3 regions of the Streptomyces sp. NPDC002057 genome follow, and region 1 is predicted to be linked to each of the others. Evidence: riboswitches for the same ligand, from Rfam matches in the RefSeq annotation. Region 1 holds a riboswitch; each other region holds the start of a gene.
What was found. Region 1 has a riboswitch for ZMP and ZTP ahead of glyA (serine hydroxymethyltransferase). Riboswitches for the same ligand answer to the same signal wherever they lie in the genome.
Positions count from the first base shown of each region.

Region 2: linked by a shared signal. The riboswitch ahead of ABT129_RS23750 (bifunctional 5,10-methylenetetrahydrofolate dehydrogenase/5,10-methenyltetrahydrofolate cyclohydrolase) and the one ahead of glyA (serine hydroxymethyltransferase) in region 1 are both predicted to bind ZMP and ZTP.
Region 3: linked by a shared signal. The riboswitch ahead of ABT129_RS14965 (phosphoribosylaminoimidazolecarboxamide formyltransferase) and the one ahead of glyA (serine hydroxymethyltransferase) in region 1 are both predicted to bind ZMP and ZTP.

Region 1 covers NZ_JBEOXR010000019.1:88,311-91,576, reverse strand. The annotation lists gene ABT129_RS17465 (polysaccharide deacetylase family protein) at 1-210, opposite strand, end outside; gene rocD (ornithine--oxo-acid transaminase) at 302-1,510, opposite strand; ZMP/ZTP riboswitch at 1,712-1,802, shown strand; gene glyA (serine hydroxymethyltransferase) at 1,876-3,141, shown strand.
Region 2 covers NZ_JBEOXR010000032.1:63,900-67,165, forward strand. The annotation lists gene ABT129_RS23750 (bifunctional 5,10-methylenetetrahydrofolate dehydrogenase/5,10-methenyltetrahydrofolate cyclohydrolase) at 439-1,293, opposite strand; ZMP/ZTP riboswitch at 1,323-1,431, opposite strand; gene ABT129_RS23755 (GNAT family N-acetyltransferase) at 1,564-2,166, opposite strand; gene ABT129_RS23760 (hypothetical protein) at 2,159-2,776, opposite strand; gene ABT129_RS23765 (TetR/AcrR family transcriptional regulator) at 2,766-3,266, opposite strand, start outside.
Region 3 covers NZ_JBEOXR010000015.1:81,171-84,436, forward strand. The annotation lists gene ABT129_RS14955 (GNAT family N-acetyltransferase) at 1-12, shown strand, start outside; gene ABT129_RS14960 (glyceraldehyde-3-phosphate dehydrogenase) at 89-1,534, shown strand; ZMP/ZTP riboswitch at 1,622-1,706, shown strand; gene ABT129_RS14965 (phosphoribosylaminoimidazolecarboxamide formyltransferase) at 1,741-2,898, shown strand; gene ABT129_RS14970 (DUF817 domain-containing protein) at 2,959-3,266, shown strand, end outside.

The DNA.
Region 1 (3,266 bases):
CGCCGCGGCGGGGTCGTGGAACCAGCCGTCGTCGATGGTGATGAAGACGACCGGGTCGGTGGTCTCGACGTGCGAGACCACCGGGACGGGCTCGGGCCAGGCCGCCTTCGGGGCGGCGTGCGCGGGTCCCGTGACCGCGCCGAGGAGCGCGAGCGGGACGAGGGCGGCGAGCGCGGCACGCACGGCGTGACGCAGACGGAGTCTCGGCATGGCCGCATCATTGGCCTAGACCAACTGCCGTGTCAATGGTCCGAGTTGCCCCGCACCGGCCCGCGTCCGCCGCACCCGGGAACGGAGTTCCTCACTCCGCCGACAGCACCCCCCGCAGCTGCTCCAGACCCCAGTCCAGGTCCTCCTTCGAGATGACCAGCGGCGGTGCGATCCGGATCGTCGAACCGTGCGTGTCCTTCACCAGGACACCCCGCTCCATCAGCTTCTCCGAGATCTCCCGGCCCGTGCCGCGCGAGGGCGCGATGTCCACGCCGGCCCACAGGCCGCGCCCGCGCACCGCCTCCACCGCCCCACCGCCGACGAGGAGCCCCAGTTCCGCGTGGAGGTGCTCGCCCAGCTCCGCCGCCCGCTCCTGGTACTCGCCCGTCCGCAGCATCGCGACCACTTCGAGGGCCACCGCGCAGGCCAGCGGGTTCCCGCCGAACGTCGAGCCGTGCTCACCCGGCCGGAACACCCCGAGCACCGAACGGTCGGCGACCACCGCCGACACCGGGACCACCCCGCCGCCCAGCGCCTTCCCCAGGATGTACACGTCCGGCACCACACCCTCGTGCTCGCACGCGAACGTCCGGCCCGTCCGGCCCAGACCCGACTGGATCTCGTCCGCCATGAACAGCACGTTCCGCCGGAGTGTCAGCTCCCGCACCCCCGCCAGATATCCGGCCGGCGGCACCAGGACCCCCGCCTCGCCCTGGATCGGTTCGATCAGCACCGCCACCGTGTTCTCGGTGACCGCCGCCTCCATCGCCGTCAGGTCCCCGTACGGCACGATCTCGAACCCCGGCGTGTACGGACCGAAGTGGTCCCGCGCCTCGTGGTCCGTGGAGAAGCTGACGATCGTCGTCGTCCTGCCGTGGAAGTTGTTCGCCGCGACCACGATCTTCGCGTGCCCGTCCGGCACGCCCTTCACCTCGTACCCCCACTTCCGGGCGGTCTTCACGGCCGTCTCGACCGCCTCCGCGCCGGTGTTCATCGGCAGCACCGCCTCCTTGCCGCACAGCTCCGCGAGCTGTGCGCAGAACTCGGCGAACCGGTCGTGGTGGAAGGCGCGCGAGGTCAGCGTCACCCGCTCCAGCTGGGCCTTCGCCGCGTCGATCAGACGCCGGTTGCCGTGCCCGAAGTTGAGCGCCGAGTACCCGGCGAGCATGTCGAGGTAGCGGCGCCCCTCGACATCGGTCATCCAGGCGCCGTCCGCCGAGGCGACGACGACCGGCAGGGGGTGGTAGTTGTGAGCGCTGTGCGCCTCCGCCGAAGCGATCGCGTCTTGTGTGCTCGACACGGGATCTCCGTTCGTCCTGCGGCTCGGGGGGTGACCCCGACGAGGGGGTGTGGCCCCTGTTTCTATCGTCGCTCGGATGCCGGGCGGGGAAACCTCGCGCACGGCGCGCCCTTCGCCGGTGTCCCGCCGGTCGGCCCCCTCTCCCCGGTCGGCCCCTCTCCCCGGTCGGGCCCCGACCGACAGGCCACCCGCTACGCTGAGAACACGCACGGCGACTGGCGAACGGGGAAGCGACCCCGGGGGAGCCGTGCGCGGCAGACCACACGAGACGCCGCCCGCCTGGGCGTCACGGGACCAGAGTCCCGCGTGGCGCCGCGCCTCTCACGCAGTGCCCCGGGACCCGCCGACGCCCGGAGGACACCACCATGACCGCACCGCAGCACCCCGCACTCGCCGCCGCCGATCCCGAGCTCGCCGCCCTCGTCGGAGCCGAGGAGAGCCTCCAGGCGGAGACCCTGCGCCTCATCCCCAGCGAGAACTACGTCTCCGCCGCCGTCCTGGAGGCCTCCGGCACCGTCCTCCAGAACAAGTACAGCGAGGGCTACCCCGGCCGCCGCTACTACGAGGGCCAGCAGAACATCGACCAGGTCGAGACCCTCGCCGTCGAGCGCGCCAAGGCCGTCTTCGGCGTCGACCACGCCAACGTCCAGCCCTACTCCGGCTCCCCGGCCAACCTCGCCGTCTACCTCGCCTTCGCCGAACCCGGCGACACCGTGATGGGCATGGCCCTGCCCATGGGCGGCCACCTCACCCACGGCTGGGGCGTCTCCGCCACCGGCAAGTGGTTCCGGGGCGTCCAGTACGGCGTCCGCCACGACACCGGCCTCGTCGACTTCGACGAGGTCCGGGACCTCGCCCTCAAGGAGCGCCCGAAGGTGATCTTCTGCGGCGGCACCGCGCTGCCCCGCACGATCGACTTCGCCGCCTTCGGCGAGATCGCCCGCGAGTCCGGCGCCGTGCTCGTCGCCGACGTCGCCCACATCGCCGGCCTCATCGCGGGCGGCGCCCACCCGTCCCCGGTCCCGCACGTGGACGTGATCTCCACGACCACCCACAAGACCCTGCGCGGCCCGCGCGGCGCCATGCTCATGTCCCGCGAGGAGCACGCCAAGGCCCTCGACAAGGCCGTCTTCCCCGGCCTCCAGGGCGGCCCGCACAACCAGACCACCGCCGCCATCGCCGTCGCCCTCCGCGAGGCGTCCCTGCCCTCCTTCCGTGACTACGCGCACGCCGTCGTCGCCAACGCCAAGGCCCTCGCCGAGGCGCTCCTCGCCCGCGGCTTCGACCTGGTCTCCGGCGGCACCGACAACCACCTGATCCTGATGGACCTCACCCCCAAGCAGGTCCCCGGCAAGATCGCCGCGAAGGCCCTCGACCGGGCGGGCATCGTCGTCAACTACAACACCGTCCCCTACGACCCCCGGAAGCCCTTCGACCCCTCCGGCATCCGCATCGGCACCCCCTCCCTCACCTCCCGCGGCCTCACCGCGGCGCACATGACGCAGGTCGCCGAGTGGATCGACCGCGGTGTCGCGGCCGCCGGCACGGGCGACGAGGAGGCACTCCGGGCGATCCGCGCCGAGGTGGCCGACCTGATGTCCACCCACCCGGCCCCGGGCCTCCCGGTCTGACCCTGCGACCCGGCGGCCGGCCCGGACGGCGCCGCCCAGCCCCGCCCCCGCCTCGCCCCGTCCAGCCCCGGGGGCCGGCCGGGGTGGGTGGGCGCGCCCCCGCACGCCGCCCTTGCACGCCGACC
Region 2 (3,266 bases), on a different contig from region 1:
TGTCTCAGGCGCGGCAGACACCTCAGGCGCTGCGGACGCCTCAGGCACGGCAGACGCCTCAGGCACGGCAGACGCCTCAGGCAGAGCGGCCGCCTCGGCCGGAACAGACGCGTGCCGCAGAACTGACATCGCCGGTGGGGCTGACGCCTCCGGCGCAGTCGGCATCTCGTGCGAGCCCGTCGCGGCGGACGGGCCGGACAAGGCGGGCGAGCCGGATGAAGCGGACGGGCCGGACGCGGCGGGCGCGCCCGGTCGGCGGTTCGGGGGCGGCGGGGTGGCGGCGGACGGGTGTGGCACGGGGTCCAGATTCGCCCGTCGGCGTCGCCGCGGCCACCCTTTTTCGGGCGACGAGCCCTGCCCGTACAGAACCGTGACATTCGTCGACCGGGCTCCCGCCCGCCACCGCCACCACTCCCGCCGCCCCGTCACGAACCGTCCCTACAGACCGAGCTGACGCTCCGCGCCCTCGACCGTCTGGGCGAGGAGCACGGCGATGGTCATGGGGCCGACACCGCCGGGGACGGGGGTGATGAGGGAGGCGCGCTCGGCGGCGGAGGCGAAGTCGACGTCGCCGACGTTGCCCGGGTTGTAGCCGGCGTCGACGACGACGGCGCCCGGCTTGATGTCCGCGCCCTTGATGAACTCAGGCTTGCCGACGGCGGCAACGAGGATGTCGGCCTCGCGGACGACGGAGGAGAGGTCCTCGGTACGCGAGTGGCAGTAGGTGACGGTGGCGTCGCGGCCGAGGAGGAGCAGGCCGGCCGGCTTGCCGAGGATCGCGCTGCGGCCGACGACGACGGCGCGCTTGCCGCGCGGGTCGACGTCGTAGGCGTCGAGGAGACGCATGATGCCGCCCGGCGTGCAGGAGACGAAGCCGGGAAGGCCGAAGCCCATGGCGGCGAACGAGGCCATGGTGACGCCGTCGACGTCCTTGGCGGGGTCGATGGCCTCGAAGGCGGCGCGCTCGTCGATGTGCGGGCCGACGGGGTGCTGGAGCAGGATGCCGTGGACCTCGGGGTCCTGGGACAGGGCGGTGATCGCCGCGACCAGTTCCTCGGTCGTCGTGGTGGCGGGCAGCTCGACGTGCTTCGAGCGGATTCCGGCCTTCGCGCAGCGGTTCTGCTTCATCTTCACGTACGTCACGGAGGCGGGGTCCGCGCCGACGAGGACGGTCGCGAGACAGGGGGTGACGCCGGTGCGCCGGGTGATCTCGGCGGCGCGGGCGGCGGTCTCCTCGACGGTACGGCGGGCGAGGGCCGTGCCGTCCATGAGGGCGGCGGTGCTGGTGGACATGGCAACTCCTGGGCGTCGTCTGTGACCAAATGGTTCGCCCAGGCGCACGGCATCGGGGCGGGCGCGCCACCGGGGCGCGCTCCCGCCGGGCCGCTCCCCGGTGGTGATCCACCTCAAGCGCCAGTCACGGCCCGGGCACCACTCTACGTGAGGGGTCGGAGGCGGTTCCCTGACAGGGGCGCGACGACCGGTCCCGGGCAGGGCAAGGCGGGACAGGGCATGGCAGGGCAGGGCATCGCGGGGCGGGACGGAGCGCGGCAGGCAGGGCGGTCAGGCGGTGCCCGGTCGCGCCATCACCCTGACGTCCAGCGGCCCCAGCGCGGTCCTCCGCAGATCGGTGAAGCCGAAGCGGCGGTAGAGAGGAACGTTCGCCGGGTCGGCCGTGGTCAGGAAGAAGCCCGCCGGTGCGGCGGTGGTCGCCAGTACGTGGTCCAGGAGGAACCGTCCGGCGCCGCGCCCCACCGTGTCGGGACGTACCCCGATGAACTCCAGGGTCCACGCGCCCTCCGGCGCGGAGGCTTCGGCGTGGTGCAGATAGCGCAACGTCCTCCCCAGGGCGGCGGGTCCGCAGCGGAGGCCCGTCCGTGCCGCCCAGGCGGCACGCGCGGACGCCCCGGGCACCGCACCCGACGGCGTGAGGACCGCGGCGGCGACCGGCTGCCCGTCCGGAGTCGTCAGCGCGTACCGGAGAGAACCGGGAAGTGTGGCGTGGGTCCGCAGAGTGGCCTCGAACCAGCGCGTCCGTACGGTCTCCGAGTCACCGCAGATCCATGAGACGGCGGGCTCCCGGACGAAGGCGGCGGACAGGGTACGGGCGCAGGTGGCCGTCTCCGGAGGGGAGACGACCCTCCATCGCGGGGCGATCTCAGACACGGCGCCTCCGCTCCAGCGGCGCCTCCGGGACGAGGTGGCAGACGAGCAGCTTCAGAAAGAACAGCGGTGCGAACCAGCCGAGTAGGGCGGGCACCTCCAGCCAGAACAGATTGATCAGGACCGCGACCATCAGAACGCTCATCGAGACCGGGCGCTTGAGGTGGAGGGGTGCGAACTCGACCATGGCCGCCCCGGCGAGCAGCAGCGCCGCGTTGACCGACGTCCAACGCCAGTCCCCCGACAGGACGATGAGCCCCATGGCGACGAGATGGATCAGGTGGGCGGAGACGAACAGCATCCGTGCCCGTCCGACTCCCGGGCCCGGACGGTGGTACCAGCGCTTGGCCGCGTTGGTCGCGTTGGTGAGCACTCCGCCGATGAGATCCAGTCCCACCAGTGCCACCACCGCGCACTGCGCTCCCGACCATCCGCGCCAGGCTCCCGAGGCCCACAGCCCGGCGGCCAGGAGGAGGCCGCAGGCGATCAGGCCCGCGGTCTCCACCGCCGACTCGGAACGGGACTTGCCCGGTCCCATGAACCGTTCGACGCGGCCCGCGAGTCCGGGCGGGGTCTCGGGTATGTCCCAGACGATCTCGACGTCAGCGCGCATCGGTGTTCCCCTCGTCGAAGGACGAGCCGGTCCCGCTCCACAGTCCGCGCAGCAGGGCCCACACCTGCGCGCTCTCAGCGCCTTCCGCGGGAGCCGGGGGTGTCGGCGACGCCTTCATGCGGGCGAGCGCCCACGCGTCGGCGGCCCTGAAGACCGCCGCGGTCACCGTGACCAGCAGCCCGTGGTCCACGTCGGTACGGATCACTCCCAGCGCCTGCCCGTTCGAGACCAGTTCGTCGAACCAGGCCAGCCACGGCCCGTCCCCCTCGCTCGTGCGCCCGATGGCCGCGTCGGCGAGGGCCAGATCGTCCGGGTGGCCCTGCAGATGGGCCGCGAGCGCGCCGGCGCTCGCGTCGAGGCGGGACCAGAACTCCACCTCGTCGCGGGCCGCGGGCCAGGGCTCCAGGGCGCCGAGCAGCCGCCGCAGCACGCCGTCGAGCACCGCGGAGAGGAGGTCCTCGCGCCCGTCGAAGTAGTGGTAGGCCGCGGT
Region 3 (3,266 bases), on a different contig from region 1:
GGCCGTCCGTGAGGTTCGACACCCCTCTGATCGAGCAAACGGACCGGGGGTTACCATATGAGCGCCGCCTAGCTCGAAAGATAAACTTGTGACTGTCAATGACGACTCGTTCACCAGCTGGAAGAACCGCGAGGAGATCGCGGAGTCGATGATCCCGATCATCGGGAAGCTGCACCGGGAGCAGGACGTCACCGTCCTGGTCCACAGCCGCTCCCTGGTGAACAAGTCGGTGGTCAGCATCCTCAAGACCCACCGCTTCGCCCGGCAGATAGCCGGCGAGGAGCTGTCGGTCACCGAGACGCTCCCCTTCCTCCAGACGCTCACCACGCTCGACCTCGGCCCGTCGCAGATCGACATCGGCATGCTGGCCGCCGAGTACAAGACCGACGACCGCGGTCTCTCGGTCGCGGAGTTCACCGCCGACGCCGTCGCCGGCGCCACGGGCGAGAACAAGACCGAGCGCCGCGAGGGCCGCGACGTCGTCCTCTACGGCTTCGGCCGCATCGGCCGCCTCGTCGCCCGCCTCCTCATCGAGAAGGCCGGTTCGGGCAACGGTCTGCGTCTGCGCGCGATCGTCGTCCGGGGCGGTGGCGAGCAGGACCTGGTGAAGCGCGCCTCGCTGCTGCGCCGCGACTCGATCCACGGCCAGTTCCAGGGCACCATCACCGTGGACGAGGCGAACAGCACGATCGTCGCCAACGGCAACACGATCAAGGTGATCTACGCCAACGACCCCTCCGAGGTCGACTACACGGCGTACGGCATCGACAACGCCATCCTCATCGACAACACCGGCAAGTGGCGCGACCGCGCGGGCCTCTCCAAGCACCTGCGCCCCGGCATCGACAAGGTCGTCCTGACCGCGCCCGGCAAGGGCGACGTGCCGAACATCGTGCACGGCGTCAACCACGACACGGTCAAGCCGGACGAGCGGATCCTGTCCTGCGCCTCCTGCACCACGAACGCGATCGTGCCGCCGCTGAAGGCGATGGACGACGAGTACGGCGTGCTGCGCGGTCACGTGGAGACCGTCCACTCGTTCACGAACGACCAGAACCTCCTGGACAACTACCACAAGGCCGACCGCCGCGGCCGTTCCGCGCCGCTGAACATGGTGATCACCGAGACCGGTGCCGCCTCGGCCGTCGCCAAGGCCCTGCCGGAGCTGAAGGCCCCGATCACGGGCAGCTCGATCCGCGTCCCCGTCCCGGACGTCTCGATCGCGATCCTGAGCCTGCGCCTGGGCCGCGAGACCACCCGCGAAGAGGTCCTCGAGTACCTCCGCGACGTCTCGCTGCACTCGCCGCTGAAGCGCCAGATCGACTTCACCACGGCCCCCGACGCCGTCTCGATGGACTTCGTGGGCTCGCGCCACGCGTCGATCGTCGACGCCGGCGCGACCAAGGTCGACGGCGACAACGCGATCCTCTACCTCTGGTACGACAACGAGTTCGGCTACTCGTGCCAGGTCATCCGGGTCGTCCAGCACGTCTCCGGCGTGGAGTACCCGACCTTCCCGGCCCCGGCGGTCTGATCCCCGGACCCGCCCGACGGCACGGCCGCGCGCCGCACTTCCTCCCGGGGGTGCGGCGCGCCGCCGTACCCCCGTACGGATAGCATCGGTTCCGGCCGCGACTGGCGAGGGTGGATCACCACCGGGGAGCGGCCGTCGTTCCGCGTGCGCGTCGACCGCCTGGGCGCCTGCGTCAGTGATGTCCCGCTGACCCAGGAGGCCTTGCGATGGATCTGCGTTACGGAATCAACCCGCAGCAGGGGACGGCCACGGCCGCGCCGGTGGAGCCCGGCCGACGGCCGGTGCGCGTGCTGCACGGCAGCCCGTCCTACATCAACCTGCTCGACGCCCTGAACGGCTGGCAGCTCGTACGCGAGGCGAGCCGGACCCTGGGCCGGCCCGCCGCCGCCTCCTTCAAGCACGTGTCTCCGGCGGGCGCGGCGGTGGCCGGACCCGTCGACGACGTCACCGCCGCGCTCCACGGCGTCGACGGCGCCCGGGTCGGCGCCCTCACCAGCGCGTACCTGCGGGCCCGCGACGCCGACCCGAAGTCCTCGTACGGCGACTTCGCCGCCGTCTCGCACCCGGTCGACGCCGAACTCGCCGAGCTCCTCGCCCGGGTGGTCTGCGACGGCGTCGTCGCCCCCGGCTACGCCCCGGGAACGGTCGCCACGCTGAGCCGGAAGAAGAACGGCCGCTTCCTCGTGATGGAGGCGGACGAGACGTTCACCCCGCCGTCCCACGAGGCGCGCGAGGTGTTCGGCGTACGGCTCTCCCAGCCGCGCGACGACGTGCCGCTCTCGGCCGCCCTGCTCGACGACGTCCGCTGCGGCGCGCTGCCGCCCGCGGCGGCGGACGATCTCCTGCTCGGGCTCGCCGTCCTGCGCTACACCCAGTCCAACTCCGTGGCCTACGTCCGGGACGGGACGACGCTGGGGATCGGCGCCGGCCAGCAGTCCCGCGTGGACTGCACCCGGCTGGCCGGAGCCAAGACCGACACCTGGTGGCTACGGCGTCACCCGGCGGTCCGCGCCCTCGCGTTCCGGCCGGGCGTCCGGCGTCAGGACCGCGTGAACTGGCAGATCCGCTGTGTCGAGGGCGACCTCACCCCCGACGAGCACACCCGCCTCGCGAAGGCCCTCGCCGCCCCCGCCCCCGAGCTGACGGACGCCCAGCGCGCGGAGTGGCTCGGGCTCCTGACCGGGGTCGCCTTCGTCTCGGACGGCGCCCTGCCCTTCCGCGACAACGTCGACCACGCGCACCGGCACGGGGTCGCCCACATCGCCGAGCCGGGCGGCTCGATCCGCTCCACCGACGTCGAGGACGCCTGCCGCGAGCACGGGATCACCCTGGTGCGGACCGGGCTTCGCCTGTTCCACCACTGAGAGGTGGGAGGGACGGCGCCCGGGGCGAACCGACCCCGCCGGTCCGGCGTCCCTCCCCGTATGAACACGTTCAGATTCGGTCTCGGCCAGCTTCTGCGGTTCGCGGTGCTCGAGGCGCGCTGCTGCGCCTTCGCCCTCGCCCTCATCGGCGGCATCGCGGTCTCGGGCCTGCTCCCCGACCTGCCGATCGCCCGCTACGACCTGCTGTTGCTGTACGGGATCGGTCTCACCGCCCTCGCGTGGAAGGCCGGCTGGGACCGCGGTCGGGACGTCGCCGTGACCGTCGGCTGCCATGTCATCGGCCTGCTCTTCGAGTTGGTCAAGGTGCGGATGGGCTCGTGGAGTTATCCGGAGGAGGCGCTGACGAA